DNA from 3 places in the Paenibacillus sp. FSL R5-0341 genome. Region 1 is predicted to be linked to each of the others. Evidence: riboswitches for the same ligand, from Rfam matches in the RefSeq annotation. Region 1 holds a riboswitch; each other region holds the start of a gene.
The links. A riboswitch is a leader RNA that binds a small molecule or an ion and turns the genes downstream of it on or off. The one in region 1 is predicted to bind S-adenosylmethionine.

Region 1 (6,821 bases):
GATTATTTGACTTCCACTCGCCAATTTGCTTCACTTAGATTAAGACAAGGTACAGAAAGGAAGATGAACCCAATGGAATCAATTACATCCAAACCGGCATTTGATGTAGCCATTCAATCACCACGTTTAACGATTGCCGTATTCAAGGCTGACTGGTGTGGTGACTGCAAATACATCGATCCGTTTATGCCTGAGGTTGAAGAGAAATATGCACGTGAACTGACTTTGATTGAGGTCGACGTGGATCAGGTTGGAACGGTTAGTGAAGAACAAAATATTCTTGGTATTCCAAGCTTTGTGGCGTATACAGATGGCCGCGAACTCGTACGTTACGTGAACAAGCTGCGCAAGTCGAGAGAAGAGATTGAGCAGTTCCTGGATCGTGCAGTTGAGGTGTACAACACCATCCATAAATGATGTTAAATAAGTTCAAATGATGAATAATTACACAGACACACAGACACTCCGATGACAGAATAACCTTCCGATCGCTGTTATCCTTGGAGATTGTTCATGTTGTAAAAGGGTATACTAAACAGAACGCCATTTCTCTTGAAATAGGGAAATGGCGTTTGTGTGTTCGACGTTCGATGTAAGAAACGCTTCTGTACATATCCTCAATGACCTGTGGGTCATTATTTCACCAGACGTTAACATTTTGTCACAAAGCGCGACGTCAATGAACATTTTATCCGGTATAATGAGTTTAGTTGTGAAATAAGTGTCAAAGTACCGAAACAAGCGGAGAATATTCTTCGCCATCTTAAACCAACAGCGGGTGAGAAAAAATTGAAGCACTTAACTTTGTTTAAATGGTTAACCGTATTAACCTGTCTTGTCATGTTTCTGGCCACTTTTGGTGGAGGCATCGTAACCAAAACGGAATCGGGCCTTGGCTGCGGAACGGAATGGCCTTTATGTAACGGAAAACTCGTTCCGGCACATACTGTGGCTTCACTTATTGAATATTCCCACCGCGCTGTAAGCGCACTGGCTGGACTGTTGTCCATTGCCTCATTTGTTGCTTTTCTGCGGTTCGGCAAGTCACGTCGTGACCTGCAATTGTTTTCTTTCTTAACCTTGGTATTTGTTATCGTCCAGGGAATCATGGGGGCTTTTGCCGTCGTCTTCTCCCAATCTTCAGCAGTCATGGCATTGCATTTCGGCTTTGCATTGATTGCTTTTGCCAGTTCCCTTATGATGGCGCTGGGCATAAGGCAGGAGGCCAAAGATGGCGGATTGGAGCGTCTGAATAAATACCCTCGGGTCACTAAAAAATTCAGGAATCTGGTCTGGTTCTCCACGGTTTATACGTATCTCGTTGTATACACAGGTGCATTTGTGAGCCACACGGATTCTGCAGGCGGATGTTCCGGATTCCCGCTCTGTAACGGGCAGATTATTCCTGAGCTTTCGGGTGGGGTGGCGGTTGCGTTTGCTCACCGTGCTGCGGCTGCATCGCTCGTAATTGTGATCGCCATTCTGGGTCACTTCGCTTACCGTAATCATCCGGATAACAAGGAGATGCGTACCCTTGGTGTGGTATCCGTTATTTTGATTTTGATGCAAGTGGTCATTGGTATTTTCATGATGGTGACGATGAGCCGTCCGGAAGTATACATGTTCGTAGCCCTTGCTCATATGCTGGATATCGCCATATTGTTCGGGGTTTTAACGTATATGAGTTTCTTAGTGTACAAGCTGCATCGCCCGGCTAATCGTTTCTAAATTTCGTTGAGGTTGGAACGACTCTTGGGCTAAATTTGAAAGTCCACCATCCAGTGATGTACATCATTGGACAGGTGGACTTTGTTTGATGTCAGGGGGATCAGGGCAACCTATGGCAAGCAGCAATTACACGTATACTCGGAATGGTTTAAGTATGATGGTGATGAATCCTTGTTGATGTGGAAAAGAGGAGGTTAGTTATGCTGCGAACATTGCTGGGAGAAAAGCCACGTATAAACGAAGGGTTATTGAAGAAAGCGATGGATTCTATGGCGCATACGCTTGAGCTGTTTCAGCGACAAATGCATGTGGACCATGATCCCACGCATGACTATCGGAAACTGTATGTGTGGACGCAGGGACTCATCTCCTCGCTGGATGAACTGGAGCAAAGCTGTTTCGCTGCTGCTCATTTTCGCAAAAAGGTCGTTGCAGGCTCTACGGACGATATGACGCAGGCCGAGAAAGCCGAGTATGCCCGATATGTTTATTTTTATAAAGATGGCTTCATCCGTTGTTTTGCCATTCTGGATAAAGTCGGCACCGTATTAAATGAAATATTCGAACTGAATACCTCAAATACAAAAGCACATTTTTCTTATTTTACCGTGTTAAGGCAGTTCGATTATGCGACGCAGCATCATGACCTTGCCTTGCGATTGATTCAGATCAAGGATTCATATCGTGAACCGATGAGCAAGCTGCGTAAACGACGTAACATGGAAATTCACTACATGAACTCTGAAATGCATGATGATTTGTGGCAGTTACACCAGACGTTGCAAGGGAAAGTGAAGTTGGAGGATCTGGATCAGCATGTGCATGAAATGCGTCAGGGCGTGGATATGGTATGTGAAACGTTAAGTACTTCATACGGCTACATTAATCAGATATGGCTTAAGCAAGGTAAGAAACGTTAACGCAGTAAATAAAATGAAATAATTCCCTTTGACAAATCGGAATACTTGGATTATACTGAGTTTCATACCGAATGGTACATGAATATCGTTATTTTTACAGAAGTTTCTGAACTATTGAACAGTATATAACATGAACTACATGAACTTATAGAATCTTACAACCTCATATTTCTTATCGAGAGCGGCGGAGGGACAGGCCCGATGAAGCCCGGCAACCGATTTATAATGAATGACACATGTGTCATTCGTTATAGATGTTAGGTGCTAATTCCTACAAAATGGTGCAAGACACGATTTTGGCAGATGAGAAGGTAAATTCACGTGAAGAGCCGTCTTTGTATCTGCAAAGGGGCTCTTCTTTTTTTTGTACGTAAAGGGGAGTTTTCCTTTCTTTCGGGTAAAGATACATGTAGGTGGTAGGAAGGGGCAAGTGCTATTGATTGAATTAAAAGGATTAACAAAGACGTATGGTAAAGGGGCAAAAGCCACAACAGCGTTATCCAATCTGGATTTGAGCATCCGCAAGGGTGAAATTTATGGCGTCATTGGCCATTCCGGAGCGGGCAAAAGTACACTGATTCGCTGTATTAATTTGTTGGAACGTCCAACGGAGGGTGAAGTATGGGTTGACGGGATCAACTTGACTGACCTGAGCAAAACTGAGTTGCAGCAACAGAGACGCAAGATTGGCATGATTTTTCAACACTTTAATCTGCTATCCTCGGCAACGGTATATGACAATGTGGCTTTTCCACTAAAACTTGTGAATACACCCAAGGAAGCCATTGATCGCAAAGTGAAGGAAATGCTTACTTTGGTTGGCCTGGAGCACCATAGCAGTAAATATCCGGCCCAATTATCTGGTGGACAGAAACAACGTGTTGGGATTGCAAGAGCGCTTGCAAGTGATCCGAATGTACTTCTCTGTGATGAGGCTACTTCGGCACTTGATCCGCAGACGACGAATTCAATCCTGAAGTTATTGCTCGACATTAATGAAAAATACAACCTCACGATTGTGCTGATTACACATGAGATGCACGTTATCCAGAACATCTGCGACAAGGTTGCTGTCATTCATCAAGGTGGCATTGTGGAACAGGGGCCTGTAACAGAAGTATTCCTGAAGCCGCAGCACGCCATTACGCGGGACTTCACGATGCGTGACCATGAAGCTGGACTTGCTCTGGAAGAGACCGCTCTGGTGAATGCAAGCGTTGAATTGCAGGCAGGTGCTGCTTCCAAACTTGTGAAGATATCCTTTCTGGGTAATAAAACGTATGAAGCGATTTTGTCCAGAACGGTACGCAAGACAGGTGTAGATTTTGCCATCCTGCAAGGTACGATCTCTACGATCAAACAGGTTCCTTATGGGCAACTGACCGTTCGGTTCGAGGGTGAGTCAGATGCGATTGAACGGACGATATCCGAATTAACCGCAGAGGGACTTGATGTGGAGGTGCTACGTTAGATGGATTTTTCAACCGTACGTTGGGAAGAGGTTGGTAAAGCTTCCATAGAGACACTGCAAATTTTGGGTGTATCAGGCTTGTTTACCGTTATCTTAGGTTTACCGCTCGGAGTTCTGCTGTTCATGACAGCCCGTTCTGCTTCGATTAAGTCACGGGCAGTGTACACGATACTATCCCTGATTGTTAATATTTTGCGCTCAGTCCCATTCATCATATTGATTGTTGCTCTTATTCCATTCACTCGTACACTCGTCGGTACAGCTACTGGGGTGCTCGGCGTTATACCTCCTTTGGTGATTTCAGCAGCTCCTTATTTCGCCCGTTTGGTGGAGAACACGCTGCGTGAAGTGGATCGGGGTGTCATTGAGGCGGCACAGGCGATGGGCGCATCGACCGGACAGATTGTAAGACGGGTGTTACTGCCTGAGGCATTACCTGGCCTGCTTGCTGGTATAACGATTACCATCGTTACGCTCGTCTCCTATACGGCGATGGCGGGCATGGTTGGTGGTGGAGGCCTGGGAACACTGGCAATTAACTATGGATACTATCGTTATCAAAATGAAATCATGATCATCTCCGTAGTGTCGATGATCATTCTAGTGCAAATTCTCCAGATGGCTGGAGATCGCTTGGTTACATTTTTCACCAGGAAATAACACATAGATAACATGATGGATGTGCAATAATGCGGATGCCACATGAAAAAAATGATTAGAGAAGGGGTTTTACAGATGAGAAAATGGTCTATTGCTCTACTTAGTCTTATGTTGATTGCGGTTCTCGCAGCTTGCGGAAACAACAAGGACGCCGATAGCGGCGCAGACAATTCAGCAGGTGCACCACGTACAGTTGAATTGAAAGTTGGAGCTTCACCTACACCACACGCAGAGATTCTGGAAAGCATCAAGCCTGAACTGGAAGCACAAGGGATTCGTTTGCAAGTCGTTACGTTCAATGACTATGTTCAACCCAACCAGCAACTTGCTGATGAAAAATTGGATGCAAACTTCTTCCAGCACCAGCCTTACCTGGACACAGAGAATAAAGAACGTGGATTCAACCTCGTTGCTGTAACACCAGTTCATGTTGAGCCTTTTGGCGGATACTCCAAAAAAATTAAGTCTTTGGATGAATTGGCAGATGGCGCAAAAGTAGCGATTCCGAATGACCCATCCAATGGTGGACGTGCACTGTTGTTGCTCGCGAAGGAAGGCATTATTACGCTAAAAGACAACACAAATATTACATCTACGATTCAAGATATCACAGCAAATCCGAAGAACCTGGATATTATTGAGCTGGATGCAGCCATGATGCCTCGTCAATTGGATGAAGCGGATCTGGTATTCATCAACGCTAACTATGCGCTTGAAGCGAACCTGAATCCGGCGAATGATGCTTTGCTGATCGAAGATCTGCAAGGTAACCCATACGCAAACATCCTCGTTTCCCGTGAGGACAACAAGGATGCAGATGCAATCCAAAAACTGGCTGCTGCTCTGCACTCCGAAGAAGTGAAAACATTCATCAAAGAACGTTATAAAGGTGCAGTTGAACCTGCAACTGAATAATTCACGATATGTGTGATGTGATGTAAAGTTTGTAAGAAATAAGCCGTATGTCTCTCCAGAAGAGATATACGGCTTATTTTATGTTTCCTAGTCTGTACTGACGTGGGAATCAACAAGGGTCAGGGCTTATCTTGTTTATCCACGTTGGATGGATGCCCAGATTGGCGGTAATAGGATAATTCATTCTGATCAGCATACTGCTGCTCATCTGCTTCTTGCAGGTACGTCCTCTCGGAGGGAGAGAGTGTTTCTTCTTCTCCGTGTGAGCTTTTGATCTTGTATCTGATCCACCCGATTAGCCCAAGAACGACAACCAGGATCAAGGCCCATCCTTTTTTGAGCAAAAGAAGAGCACTGAATTTGTGGGAAGCTGTGTATCCGATCCCGCCCATCAGAAGACTGTTGAGCCCTATGGTGGATGTTTTGTCAGTCGAAGCATTGTACTCCTCGTAGGTATATCCTGCATTAATGCTAAGTTGATTAAGGACCGTTTCCTCGAATGCCTGGCGGCTCTGTTGAAAGGTGTTCGTATCTGTAACCAGAATGGCTGTGATGTACCCTTCGCGTGTCAGGAGCTTTACATTGTAATTCACCATGGCTTGCTGATCAGCATTCTTGAAACCAAGGGAGTAGACCAACTGATGCTTGGTCTTATCATATGCCGGTTCGATTTCCCATCCTGTTATGTACGTTCTATATTCAGGATCAAGCTCTCTGTTGTCTTCTTCTGTGCCTCGGATATAACTGCTTAACAGTTCTTCAGCACTCAGGTTTTGATCGTCATCATGAATATGACCTGTCTTCACGTACTCGAACACGACATACCACGAGTCGAATTCGCTATGGCTGGTTAGGCTTCCGATTTCATTCCCGTTAGGCTTTCCACCACTGTTAAGTATCGAACGTTGGGTATTGGCCTTATCCAGATAGGAATGGCTCTCAGGGACTTCCAGGGTGGCCTTACCGTCCAGAGAGACAGATGCTGGTCCAGTAATCCAATCGTACTCATCAGGTGCCTGGTCAGTCTCATTTGCCGCTGATACCTGTAGGGCACTAGAGATTGTGAATAAACTCACCATCAAAAGTGTAAGAAACGATATCCATCTTTTGTTCTTCATGTTCATGTT
Region 2 (6,821 bases), 270 kb from region 1:
GGGCTACTTCGTGGACCGCGTATCGGTTTTACAGAGCAGTTAAGCGATAACACAGGCATTTTGCGTCGGTATGGAAGTGATCAAAGCCTATTTATTAAGAAGTATGAAGTGGGTTCACGGATCAAAAAAGATTTGGCGATAGCCTATATTCAGGATATTGCCGACCCTAATCTCGTGGCTGAAGTCTGCAAGCGAATTGAAGAGATGGATATGGATTCGATGCTGGAATCTGGTTATGTGGAACAACTCATTGAAGACAGTACACTGAGTCCTTTTCAGCAGGTACTGAATACGGAAAGACCTGACCGGGTCATCGGCGCATTGCTGGAAGGTCGGGTGGCTATTTTATTGGATGGAACACCATTTGTGCTGGTTGTACCGGTGACCTTCAGCATGTTGCTCCAATCTCCCGAGGATTATTATGAACGCTGGATTCCCGGAACCTTTTTGCGAATGCTGCGTTTTATGGCCGCCATGCTGGCATTGCTTGCTCCTGCACTGTATATCTCGTTTATCTCGTTCCATCCAGGACTTATTCCGACCAAGCTGGTATTGACGATTATTGAAACGCGTACGGGAGTACCGTTTCCTTCGATTATTGAAGTACTGATCATGGAACTTTCGATTGAGATTCTGAGGGAGGCAGGGATACGGCTACCTAAGCCGATTGCGCCTGCGATGGGGATCGTCGGAGGTTTGATTATTGGCCAAGCAGCGGTACAGGCGGGTATCATAAGTCAATTCCTGGTCATTGTCGTTGCGGTTACAGCCATCTCATCCTTTACGATTCCTGTCTATAGTGCCGGGTTAACGCTGCGGATTCTGCGATTTGCCGCCATGTTTAGTGCAGCTATTCTCGGACTGTATGGCGTGGTTATGTTCTTCCTGCTTGTATGTACACATCTGGCTCGACTCTCGAGCTTTGGCGTGCCATATGTTGCCCCAGCGGTTCCTTATCACTTGAATGATTGGAAGGATTTTGTTATCCGTGCTCCGTTAAACATGATGAGAATGCGTCCCGATATGACTAATCCAATCGACAAGGACCGAAAAGAATAATTGAATTCCATGGACAGAAGGTCTGGAGGTGAACTGAAGTGAATGGCTCCCAACAAAAGATAACCACGACACAGGCCGTTGTAATTATTGTCAATTACATGCTTGGCGCCGGGATATTGACGTTACCACGAACGACCAGCAAAGCTGTCGGAACACCGGATGTCTGGATATCCATTATTCTGTCTGGGCTAATTATCACGGGCGTCGGCATTATTTTGGTTACCCTGTGTCGAAGATTTCCGGGGAAAACCGTGTTCCAGTTCACCCGTGAAATTACGGGGAGCTGGATCGCTTACATACTGGGCGGTGCCATGATTATGTATTTTATGGTGATTGCTGCATTTGAAATTAGAGTTATGGCTGATGTAACCGGAATGTATCTACTCGAACGTACTCCCACCTGGGCAATTGTCATGGTCTTTATGTGGATCGGTATATATTTGATTTCAGGAGGGCTTAGCGTCATTGTACGCGTGTTTGAGATCATTTTGCCGATTACGATCATTATATTTGTCATTGAAATTCTACTGAGTAACCAGCTATTCGAGATTGGTAATCTGAGACCTGTGCTCGGAGATGGCATTATGCCTGTTTTCAAAGGACTGAAGCCTTCACTACTGTCATATACGGGATATGAGGTGATGTTAATCATGACTGCTTATATGAAAAACCCGAAGAAGAGCAATAAGGCGATGAGCTGGGGCATACTCATATCCACTATTATTTATTTGATCACGGTAGTAATGGTCATAGGCAGTTTATCGCTCGATGGGATCAAAACTCGAACCTGGCCAACGCTGGATTTGGTAAGAAGCTTTGAGATTCAGGGTCTGATATTTGAGCGATTTGAGTCTTTATTGCTTGTTATCTGGATTATGCAAATTTTCTCGACCACAGCAATTACACATTACTGTGCTTCGGTGGGCATTCGTGATTTGTTTCGTTCCAAAAAAATCAAAGGCATCATGTACGGTCTACTTCCGTTCATTTATTTGACGGCAATGATGCCTAAAACGGTGGACGATACCTTTGCACTTGGGGATATGCTGGGCAATGCATCTGTATTTTTATTTGGCATTTTACCTCTGGTGTTACTGTTCATAAGTCTGATTCGCAAAAAAGGGGGCAAGCATGCATGATTCCATTCCGTATGCTCTTACGTGTAGTCTCTGCCTTGTGTATTCTGTTAACGCTATCCGGATGCTGGAGTAGCCGAGAAATAGAGGATCTAAGTCTCTATGTTGGTCTTGGAATCGATGTCGGCAAAGAGACTGAATTCGAGAAAGACATCGCTGCTCAGGGAGGCTCATATCCCAAGAAGAACTATTTGACTGCTACGGTGCAGATCGCTCCGGGCTACTCCAACAGTCAATCGAGTCAGCAATCCGGTTCGCCTTCTTCCGGCAAAACATCCTATGCCAATGAACAGCTTTCCGGAGACTCCTTGTTGCAAATCTTCCGCCAGTTTGCGTTAAGGCGGGATCGGCCTCTCATAGGACATCATCTGAAGGTAATCGTCGTTTCCAAGGATATTGCTAAAAAATATGGTTTGGACCAACTGCTTGATTTTGTTCTTCGAGATAATGATATTCGCCCCAACTGTCTGGTGTTAATTAGTCATCGTCGTGCAGTGGATGTGCTGACATCACAGGACCCTTCACGAATACCAGCATTTTATCTCACAGGCATTACGAACAATTCTTATATATCCAATAAAATACTTGATCCGGTTCTGCTATCTAAGTTAGACGCTCAAATGCAGTCCGGATCGAGCTTCCTGCTCCAGAATGTATTAAACTCCGATGGGGAGGACAAGTTCTCAGGGGGCAGCATCTTTGATGGAAAAACAACCAAGTTCATCGGGGAACTTAGTCAAACGGATTTGGAAGGATTATCATGGCTCAATCCCCAAAAAAAGGGGGGCGTCTTAAAAACACACAACAAAGAAGGGTTCACTGTGTTATACGAAATGAAGAAGAAAAAAGTGAAAATCACCCCAAAGGTGGTGGGGAATGATATTTCATTCCATGTAAAGACTGAATCTGAAGGCTGGCTGATGGAGGATTGGCGTGCTCCTGAGGAAGAGGAAAAAGGTGCTTACCTCAGAGAACTGGAAAAGGAATTTGCTGAACTGGCTGAACAACAGATTCGACAGGTGTTATATAAACTCCAGCATACCTATAAAGTGGATGTTGCGGATTTTCGGGATAGCTTGCGTATCAAAGAGCCCAAAACATGGAAGAAAATCAAAGATGATTGGGACCAAATCTTCAGCACCGTGCCGATTACGTATGATGTGAAGATCACCATCACCAATCCGGGGTCTTCCACCGAATAGTGCAGCGTGGGACATTTATTATTTAAATGTTGACACATTCATGATAGATCGCTATATTAGTAAAAAATCATTTTCTTATCCAGAGAGGTGGAGGGACTGGCCCTTAGAAACCTCAGCAACAGATCTGAAGGATACTGTGCTAATTCCAGCGGGTGAAAGCCTGATAGATAGGAGCGTTTGTTTTTATTTGTCAGTAACGGCGCACTCTTTAGGAAGAGTGGGTCTTTTTTGTTTTTTCTGGATGAAGAAGTAGGGGAGCAGCAGGTATGGAGAACAACAACGACAAAGGGCATTTTCAGCGGAAAATGCAGGCACGGCATGTGGTCATGCTCTCTCTCGGAGGAGTCATTGGAACGGGATTATTCCTCAGCTCCGGTTATACGATTCAGCAGGCGGGACCACTGGGAACCATTCTGTCCTACCTGATCGGAGCGATCGTCGTATATCTGGTGATGCTCTGTCTGGGTGAACTATCTGTTCATATGCCGGAGACGGGAGCATTTCATAGTTATGCAGCTAAATATATCGGACCAGCAACCGGCTACACAGTGGCTTGGTTGTACTGGTTAACCTGGACTGTTGCGCTTGGCTCCGAATTTACAGCCGCCGGACTGCTGATGCAGCGCTGGTTCCCATCGGTAAACGTATGGATATGGAGCGCGCTCTTTGCACTAATGATCTTCCTGTTCAATGCATTGACGGTGAAATTGTTTGCGGAATCCGAGTTCTGGTTCTCCTCTGTAAAAGTAGTGACCATCGTAATCTTCATTCTAATCGGTGGCGCAGCCATGTTCGGCATTATTCCGATGGCAGACTCTGAACCGGCTCCATTCCTATCGAATATTACGGCATCCGGATGGTTCCCTCATGGGGCTACAGCGATATTGATGACCATGCTTGCAGTAAACTTTGCATTCTCGGGCACCGAGTTAATCGGGATTGCCGCAGGGGAGACGGAAAATCCGGAAAAGACGATACCCAAAGCGATTCATACGACGCTGTGGCGCTTGGTTATTTTCTTCATCGGAACGATTGTTATCTTGTCGGCCTTGCTGCCCATGTCGGATGCCAGTGTACTGGAAAGTCCGTTTGTAGCGGTAATGGAGCGGGTGGGTGTACCCTATGCAGCAGACATTATGAACTTTGTTATTCTGACGGCGATTCTCTCTGCTGCCAATTCAGGCCTATATGCATCTTCACGGATGCTCTGGTCTCTGGCTGATAAAAAAACGATCTCCCCTTGGTTTGCCAAATTAACCAAACGCGGAGTACCATTGAATGCACTTCTGATCAGTATGGTCGGTGGTGCGCTGGCGTTGCTGTCGAGCATCATTGCACCAGGTACCGTGTATATTACACTGGTTTCTATTTCAGGTCTGGCTGTCGTTGCGGTATGGATGAGCATCAGTGCCTCCCAATACATGTTCCGCAGACAATATATCCGGGAAGGACATGCGGTCAAAGATCTGGTTTATCGCACACCGTTGTACCCCGTGGTACCGATTGTTTCATTTATATTATGCTTGGCTTCATGCATAGGTATTGCTTTTGACCCGACACAGCGAATTGCGCTGTATTGTGGGGTTCCATTTATCGCAGTGTGTTACGCCGCTTATTATCTGACAGAACGTGCGAACAAGAAAAGAGGACAAGTACATGACGCAAGCAAAACAGATTAATCCCATAGAACAGATCCTTCGTGAACATCCGGTCATGATTCTGGATGGAGCGCTGGCAACGGAACTCGAACAGCATGGATGTGATCTGGACGACCCGTTATGGTCTGCTCGTGTATTACTTGAGAATCCGGATGTTATCGTTCAGGTCCATGCGGATTATTTCCGAGCAGGAGCCGACTGTGCGATTACATCCAGTTATCAGGCGACGGTGGATGGCTTCTGCAAGAGAGGAATTGGAGAGCAGGAAGCGTTAGACCTGATTGGCAAGACGGTGGAGCTGGCTGCAAAGGCGAGAGATGACGTATGGGCAGAAGTACAGAGTGGTTTAGTAGGGAGAGAAAGCCCGACAGATCAGCTTGTAGAAGCTACTTCGGTACGTGCAGAGATGCTGGAGAATGAGGAGCATATAACAGATCGTACAGGGGATCGTGAGGGAGAATGTCTTCGTTCACGTCCAATTATTGCCGGGTCTATTGGGCCGTACGGCGCCTATCTGGCGGATGGTTCAGAGTATGTGGGACATTATGGCGTATCGGATGAGACACTTGCTGCATTTCACCGTCCGCGTATGGCGGCGCTGATTGAAGCGGGGGCTGACATTTTGGCGTTTGAGACGATTCCTTCCTTGCAGGAAGCACAGGTGCTGGTTGAATTACTGAAGGAGTTTCCTCATGCGTATGCCTGGCTATCTTTCTCTTTAAAAGACGGGACAACCATCAGCGAGGGCACACCCCTTGAGGTATGTGCACAGACGTTTGGCTCCGAGCCGCAGATTGCGGCGATTGGCCTGAACTGTGCTCCAATGGAAGTAGTGACGGAAGCCGTAGGTATTCTCAGCCGTGCCAGCGACAAACCTGTCATTGTCTACCCGAACTCGGGAGAAGTATACGATGCAGCAACGAAGACGTGGAGTGGACAGGGGACCTGTGGCAACATGAGTGATGCTTCGGAGCAGTGGGTTGCTGCGGGCGCGAAAATTATTGGCGGCTGTTGCCGTACGACGCCACATCAGATTGGTGAACTTGCGAAGAAGTGGCGGAGTTAGCTCATATCATTATGAAAATCCCTTCCACATTCTATAGAGGCGTGGAAGGGATTTTTTTATTGTGTTAAGGCATCGTATTACCTTATTCGATAACCAGCATACGTGGCGATGTCTCTCGAATGATTCGGGAAGAAAACCATGATCCAAGACCTGCTGCAATGATGCTTAGGCAGGCGAACAATATCATTCCACCCCAATTCATAATCAGTGGAAGCTCTACGATACCATAATTGGAAAGGACCATTTCGAGCAGAAGAGGTAGTACATATACGCCTACGAAAATACCCAGTATCGCTCCCATGGCGGACAGCACAACCATTCCCATGGTGAGCGATAATCGGATTTGACGGGATGTCATTCCCAGCGATTTGTATATCCCGTACGTTCTGCTCTCTTTGCGGATATTGATTCGACAGGTACTGAAAATAATGATGAACGTCACAATGGTGAACAGCAATCCAATCAGGCTCATCGGATAGATCAGGATGTTTGCAGCTTCAGCGTAAACCGAATCAAGCAATGTCTTCTGGGTAACTACTGAAGCAAAATCCTTAAATTGCTCATTCAACGCCCCGGCAACCTTATCCGCTAGTGCGAGATCCTTCACATTAATGAATATGGCATCAAATTCACCATAACCCCGGTTCACACTTCTCATGGCATCGATGGTGATTCGGCCTGAAACAGACATGTTGGCGAT
Region 3 (6,821 bases), 3.1 Mb from region 1:
TGTGGTATTGGCACGGAAAATGGAGAAGTTCTGGAACGCGTAAGTTTTCCCACGACGACACCGGAAGAGACAATGGCTCAAGTGATTTCGTTTTTTGAAGGCAAAGGCATTGAAGCTCTGGGCGTAGGTTCATTTGGCCCGATTGATCCGATTGAAGGAAGCCCAACGTATGGTTATATTACAACAACACCGAAACCACATTGGGGACAGTATAACGTCATTGGCAAGCTCAAGGAGCATTTTGATGTACCGATGACATTTGATACGGATGTGAATGGTGCGGCACTTGGAGAAGCAACCTGGGGCGCTGCACAAGGTCTTGAGAGCTGTCTGTATATTACTGTGGGTACAGGCATTGGTGCAGGTGCTGTGGTTGGCGGTAAAATGGTCCATGGATTGTCACATCCAGAGATGGGACATATCATTGTACGCAGACATCCGGAGGATACATACGAGGGTTTCTGTCCATACCATGGTGACTGCCTCGAAGGTCTCGCAGCAGGCCCGGCCATTAACAAACGTTGGGAGCAACCGGCTTATGAACTGCCAGCAGATCATAAAGCATGGGAGATCGAGGCGCATTACCTTGCACATGCACTGATGAACTATGTTCTGATTCTCTCACCGCAGAAAATCGTAATGGGTGGCGGGGTTATGAAGCAGGAGCACCTGTTCCCGATGGTTCGCAGCAAACTGCAGGAGTTGCTTGCAGGATACGTTCAGCATCCGGCACTTCAATCCGATATTGAACAGTATGTTGTTTCGCCAGGACTTGGCGACAATGCAGGGCTGTGCGGTTCGCTGGCGCTTGCCAAATTGGCGTTGAACAAGTAGAACAATAAGGGATTGACGAATTTTACCATTGTGGTATGATATGGGCAACAGCATAGCACGGTTAATGAGGAAGCACCTCTCTTGCATGGATTTTGCAGGAGAGGTGTTTTTTTGTGCGCCTGTAGGTAGCATAACTAACCGTATAGGCTGAAATGTTAAAGGGAGGGAACGGAAAATGGAAGTTATTTTCATGAACAGATTGTCCAGAACATCAGATCAGAATGCAGAGTATGCGCAGCTATGGATTGGGGAAGAGGATGATAGCTGGCAGCTGGGATGGAGTCGTTACGAGGAAGGAGAGCGTGAGGACAGCATTTGGTACGAAGGGACCTCTTGGGAGGAGCTGCTTCATATCTACCGTCATCAGCTTGCCATACAGATGAGTGAGGGGTACCGACCTCAGTTGCAGGGTTTATTTAACGAGAATGAAGATCTGAAGTCACGCAGTTATGGTGGACAGCGGCTCCATTGTTACAGTGAACTATACGGCAATGAGCAGTTATATACGGATCTGTGCACATGGCGCAGGAAGAGAGCTGTGTCTGACCGGAAGGCACCGTATTTTATTGCAACGAACCGCCTGATGCGTTTGATCAGTGCCTTTGTACCGCAGTCGATAGATGAACTCATGCAACTGCCCGGCGTAGGGGAGAGCAAAGCAACCGAGTATGGTACGGAGTGGATGGAGATTACGAATGGGTTGGAGCGTTCAACGACATTCCCGCTGGACTGGGTATACACAGCACTGAAGGAAGAAGAGTATGAGAGCTGGTTATATAAGCAGAGAGAGCAGAAGTACAAGCAGGAACTCGACAAGTTCACCACGCGCAAGCAAGTGCTTGAAGGTATGAAGGAAGGATATACTTTAGAGGAGATTGTTAATCGATCTGGATTATCCCGACGTGAGTTGATTGAGCTGTTAGAGACACTGGATCTCGAAGGTTATGATACCGATTGTCTTCTGGATGTGGAGCTGGCAGTGATGCCAGAGAACGAACAAGAGGCCGTATGGAGTGCGTATGAGGAGCTGGGAGATACGTTCCTGAAGCCAGTATTACATAAGGTATATGGAGGAGAGAAGCCCGACGGAGGCAGTCTGGAGCAGGTCTATGAAAGACTACGCATGATTCGAATCCGCTTTCGTCGGCATGCAGAGACAGAGCAGAATGTAGGTTAGGTGAAGGAAATGAAAAAAGACGAGGCGTTTCTCCCACAGGAGCGCTTCGTCTTTGTTATTTCATTTCATTCTAGTTCATACCCAGTCTTTTTTGCGGAAAATGAAGAACATGCTCAGGCCCAGTGTGACCATCAGGCCAATCACAACAAAATAGCTGTATTTCCAGTTAAGCTCTGGCATATTCGTAAAGTTCATGCCGTAGATACCGGTAATGACCGTCAGCGGCATGAAGACCGTGGTAATGGCGGTAAACACACGCATGATCTCATTCGCCCGATTCGCAATACTGGATTGGTAGGCTTCTCGTAAGTTGCCCATCAGGTCGCGATATGTTTCAAAGGTTTCAGATATTTTTACAGCATTCTCATAGATGTCACTGAAATACTTTTGCAGCTGATCATCAATGAGACGCAGATCTTTTTTGTTCAGTGTGTTAATAACCTCTTTCTGAGGTCCGAGCACTTTCTTCAGCCACAGAATCTCACTGCGCAGCCCGATGATTTCATTCAGATGTGACTTTTTGGTGTGCATCAGAATGTCTTCCTCAAGCTTCTCGATCCGGGCTTCAATTCGGTCACCTACGGTGAAATAATTATCAACAATCAAGTCAACCAGCAAGTAGAGCAGACGATCCGGTGTGCTGATTTCCTGTTCCCACAGGATGGGTTTCAGTGTGCGCAATTCGCTGACCTTCTGCTTCGTAACACTAATGATGAAATGTCTGCCGAGGAACAAGTTCACCGCACGTAGAAATATCTCTTCATCATCGAAACGAATACTATTAATCACAATAAAGTAATGGTTCTCATAAATTTCAATCTTCGGACGTTGTTCTTCATCACTGAGACAGTCTTCCACTGCCAGATCATGCATCAAGAACAGCGGCTGAAGTACCGCCAAATCATCTACGTCCGCATCAATCCAGTAAAATCCTTCCGCTGGTGGAGTCAGCGCCTGCTGAATGTCGTCCACCGGAATAAATACACCGTTGTTAACCAACCGGATTTTCATCGTTAATCTACTCCTTCTGCACCCGCCAACCTGGCGGATATTATCATTATGGGCGCAAAAAGAACAAATCAGCCGGTCGGCAGCGGAGCCTGGAGATCAGGGCTGCGTTCACTATATAATCAAACGGAAGTCACGTCCCGCTGCCGGCATGCTGATGTCAATTCTCTATGCAGTTTGTCGGAATTCGGCTGCCAGTCAGGCCTCGGGTCGCCATCCATTTAATATGTCACCTCTCACATAAGGGTTTATAACACCTTGTTTAGTATACCGCTGGTACAGGGTGCTTTCAAGCGCAAAAATGTGTCTATTTCGCGCCCTGAGGCAGTGTATGACAACGGATGATGAACGGTTCCGATCTGGAATGCAGACGTAGAACTGCAACTTGACGTGATGGCATTAATGTAATAAAGTAGACGGTGAACCATATTAAATTAAAACTTAATACAGCGAAATCTTATCAAGAGTAGGTGGAGGGACTGGCCCGATGAAACCCGGCAACCGGCGGTATACCGCACGGTGCTAATTCTTGCAGCGACCAAGTGTCCGAGTGACACTGTTGTAACTGAGAGATGAGAGAGGCGCATATCTATTTACATATGACCTTTCTCGAAATCCGAGGAAGGTCTTTGTCATATGCCCCGACTTCTCAGCAGTGATTTTCGCTAAGGAACTTGAGATTGTCGTAACTTTGGATGGAACTTCAATTCAATGTTTGGAGACAAGCTCATGGCAGCCTATAACTGTATTGATGTGAAGACATCAAGCCAGCGGTGGCTGCATCTATTTATGCACAAGGAGGAGTTAGACTTACCATGCCAATCAAAATACCCGATACTCTACCAGCAAAAGAAGTACTTGAAGGAGAGAATATCTTCGTCATGGATGAAACTTCTGCATACAAGCAGGATATTCGTCCACTCCGTATCGCTATATTAAACCTGATGCCTACGAAGGAAACGACCGAAACACAATTACTTCGTCTGGTGGGAAACACACCCATTCAGGTGGATGTCGTTCTGGTGCATCCGAAATCCCATACGTCGAAGAATACGTCACAGGAGTATTTGGATTTGTTCTATAAAACCTTCGATGAGATTGAACATCGTCGTTTCGATGGCATGATCATTACGGGTGCCCCTGTGGAACAGATGGATTTCGAAGATGTGAACTATTGGAATGAAATCCAGGAGATCTTCGAATGGACCAAAACCAATGTGACTTCAACTCTGCACATATGTTGGGCTTCCCAGGCAGGTTTGTACCATCATTTTGACGTACCCAAGGTTGCGCTTGATGAAAAGTGTTTTGGCGTCTTCCCGCATACGATCAACAAGCCTCATGTTCCGTTGTTGCGTGGATTCGATGAAGTATTCAACGTTCCACATTCCCGTCATACGGAAGTGAGACGTGAAGATATTGAAAAGAATGAGAATTTAGAGATTTTGGCTGAATCCGAAGAAGCCGGTATTTTCCTGGTTGCTACCAAAGACGGCAAACAGATTTTTGCCACAGGACATGCCGAGTATGACCCCTTCTCATTAAAATGGGAGTATGACCGGGATGCAGCGAAAGGGTTGGATATCGCGCTGCCTAGACATTATTATCCGAATGATGATCCTTCCCGTGTGCCACCGGCTACTTGGCGCGCTCATGCCAACTTATTATTCTCTAATTGGCTCAATTACTATGTGTATCAAGAAACACCTTACGATATTGGCCCGCAAATCTAATCGAGATTACAGGAGGATGCAGCAATGGAAGACAACAACAAGTTGAAAATCGAAAGCCGCTTAGCACAAATTGGGTCCATCAATGAACCGGTAACAGGCGCCATTAACTTTCCGATCTATCAATCCACTGCGTTTCGCCACCCGAAGCTTGGACAAAGCACGGGGTTTGATTATATTCGTACGACCAACCCAACACGCAAAGTGTTGGAAGAAGCAGCCGCAGCGCTGGAGTCCGGTGATGCAGGGTTCGCCTGTAGCTCGGGTATGGCCGCGCTGCAAACCATCTTTGCCATGTTTGGTCAAGGGGATCATCTGATTGTATCGCTGGATCTGTATGGCGGAACCTATCGTCTGCTTGAACGCATCTTGTCCCGTTTCGGCGTAACTGCAAGTTATGTGGACACGAATGACCTTGCAGCACTGGAGAATGTTCGTCAGCCGAATACAAAAGCTGTATTCATCGAGACACCAACCAATCCACTGATGATGATTACCGATGTTGAAGCTGTCGCTTCCTGGGCGAAAAGTTACAACCTGTTGACGATTGTTGACAACACGTTGTTGACTCCATTTTTCCAACGCCCGATTGAACTGGGTGCCGATATCATCATTCATAGTGCTACCAAATATCTGGGCGGACACAATGATGTGTTAGCCGGATTAATCATAACTAAGGGTGAGGCATTATCTGCGGAAATGGCGTTCCTGCATAATTCAATTGGGGCCGTGTTGTCTCCAAGTGACTCCTACCAGTTGATGAAAGGCATGAAAACGCTGGCTCTTCGCATGGAGCGTCACGAGTACAATGCGCTTACCATTGCCAAATACTTGCTTGAGCATCCAGCGGTGGGTGAAGTTTATCATCCAGGCTTGTCGGATCATCCGGGGTATGAAGTTCAGAATAAACAATCCACGGGTAACACAGGTATCTTCTCTTTCAAAGTGAAGGATGCACGTTATGTTGAACCATTGCTGCGTCATATCAAACTGATCGCTTTTGCCGAAAGTCTTGGTGGCGTAGAATCACTTATGACTTACCCGGCGGTACAAACGCATGCGGATATACCGCTTGAAATTCGTGACGCCGTAGGTGTGGATGACCGTCTGCTTCGATTCTCCGTGGGTATTGAACATGCAGATGATCTGATTGCAGATCTCGGCAATGCTCTGACAGCTGCACAACAGGAAGTGGAAGGAGGCGTGCACTCATGAGTGAGTCCAATAACAAGCCAAATTCCGAGTTGAAATTTGATACCAAATTGCTTCATTTCGGTGATGAGATCGACAAAACAACTGGAGCCTCAAGTGTACCGATCTATCAAGCTTCGACGTTCCATCATTTTGATATTTTCAATCCACCTCAACATGATTACAGTCGTTCGGGTAATCCGACACGTCAGGCTTTGGAAGATTACATCACACTGCTGGAGGGTGGAGCACGAGGATTCGCCTATTCATCGGGAATGGCCGCAATATCCAGCGTGTTCATGATGTTCTCCGCAGGGGATCACATGATTGTAACGGAAGATGTATATGGAGGTACGTATCGTTTGCTTACTTCCATATTAAGCCGTATGCAGATCGAGACGACCTTTGTAGACATGACCAATATAGATGAAGTAAAAGCGGCGCTCAAGCCAAATACCAAGGCGGTTTATATGGAAACACCGTCCAACCCGACACTGCGAATCACGGATATCGCTGCCGTGACTAATTGGTCGAAGGAACACGACCTGATCACGATTCTGGATAACACCTTTATGACACCTTACTATCAGCGTCCAATTGAGCTGGGTGTGGATATCGTCGTACATAGTGCTACCAAGTTTCTCGGGGGTCACAGTGATGTGTTGGCAGGGTTAGCCGTTGCTCGAACGGAATCACTTGGCGTACAACTGAAACAGTTGCAAAATGGACTCGGAACTGTACTTGGTGCACAAGAATCCTGGCTTCTGATGCGCGGCATGAAAACCTTGGGGGCTCGCATGGCTCACAGTGAACAGAGCACAGCCAAACTGGCGGCTTGGCTTAATGAGCGCAGTGATATTACCGCTGTCTTTTATCCAGGG

Region 2: another riboswitch for S-adenosylmethionine. It lies ahead of mmuP (S-methylmethionine permease); the one in region 1 lies ahead of MKX75_RS24070 (methionine ABC transporter ATP-binding protein).
Region 3: another riboswitch for S-adenosylmethionine. It lies ahead of metA (homoserine O-succinyltransferase); the one in region 1 lies ahead of MKX75_RS24070 (methionine ABC transporter ATP-binding protein).

What each region holds. Positions count from the first base shown of each region.
Region 1 covers NZ_CP150241.1:5,363,624-5,370,444, reverse strand. Annotated here, with positions in the region: gene MKX75_RS24085 (thioredoxin family protein) at 73-417, shown strand; gene MKX75_RS24080 (heme A synthase) at 805-1,728, shown strand; gene MKX75_RS24075 (Cthe_2314 family HEPN domain-containing protein) at 1,929-2,648, shown strand; SAM riboswitch class I at 2,818-2,958, shown strand; gene MKX75_RS24070 (methionine ABC transporter ATP-binding protein) at 3,085-4,119, shown strand; gene MKX75_RS24065 (methionine ABC transporter permease) at 4,120-4,779, shown strand; gene MKX75_RS24060 (MetQ/NlpA family ABC transporter substrate-binding protein) at 4,855-5,694, shown strand; gene MKX75_RS24055 (DUF2167 domain-containing protein) at 5,814-6,812, opposite strand.
Region 2 covers NZ_CP150241.1:5,631,456-5,638,276, reverse strand. Annotated here, with positions in the region: gene MKX75_RS25390 (spore germination protein) at 1-1,059, shown strand, start outside; gene MKX75_RS25385 (GerAB/ArcD/ProY family transporter) at 1,098-2,198, shown strand; gene MKX75_RS25380 (Ger(x)C family spore germination protein) at 2,195-3,397, shown strand; SAM riboswitch class I at 3,470-3,571, shown strand; gene mmuP (S-methylmethionine permease) at 3,664-5,076, shown strand; gene mmuM (homocysteine S-methyltransferase) at 5,054-6,121, shown strand; gene MKX75_RS25365 (FtsX-like permease family protein) at 6,204-6,821, opposite strand, start outside.
Region 3 covers NZ_CP150241.1:1,903,519-1,910,339, forward strand. Annotated here, with positions in the region: gene MKX75_RS08720 (ROK family protein) at 1-834, shown strand, start outside; gene MKX75_RS08725 (HRDC domain-containing protein) at 1,025-2,011, shown strand; gene corA (magnesium/cobalt transporter CorA) at 2,087-3,022, opposite strand; SAM riboswitch class I at 3,474-3,598, shown strand; gene metA (homoserine O-succinyltransferase) at 3,835-4,752, shown strand; gene MKX75_RS08740 (PLP-dependent transferase) at 4,777-5,964, shown strand; gene MKX75_RS08745 (PLP-dependent transferase) at 5,961-6,821, shown strand, end outside.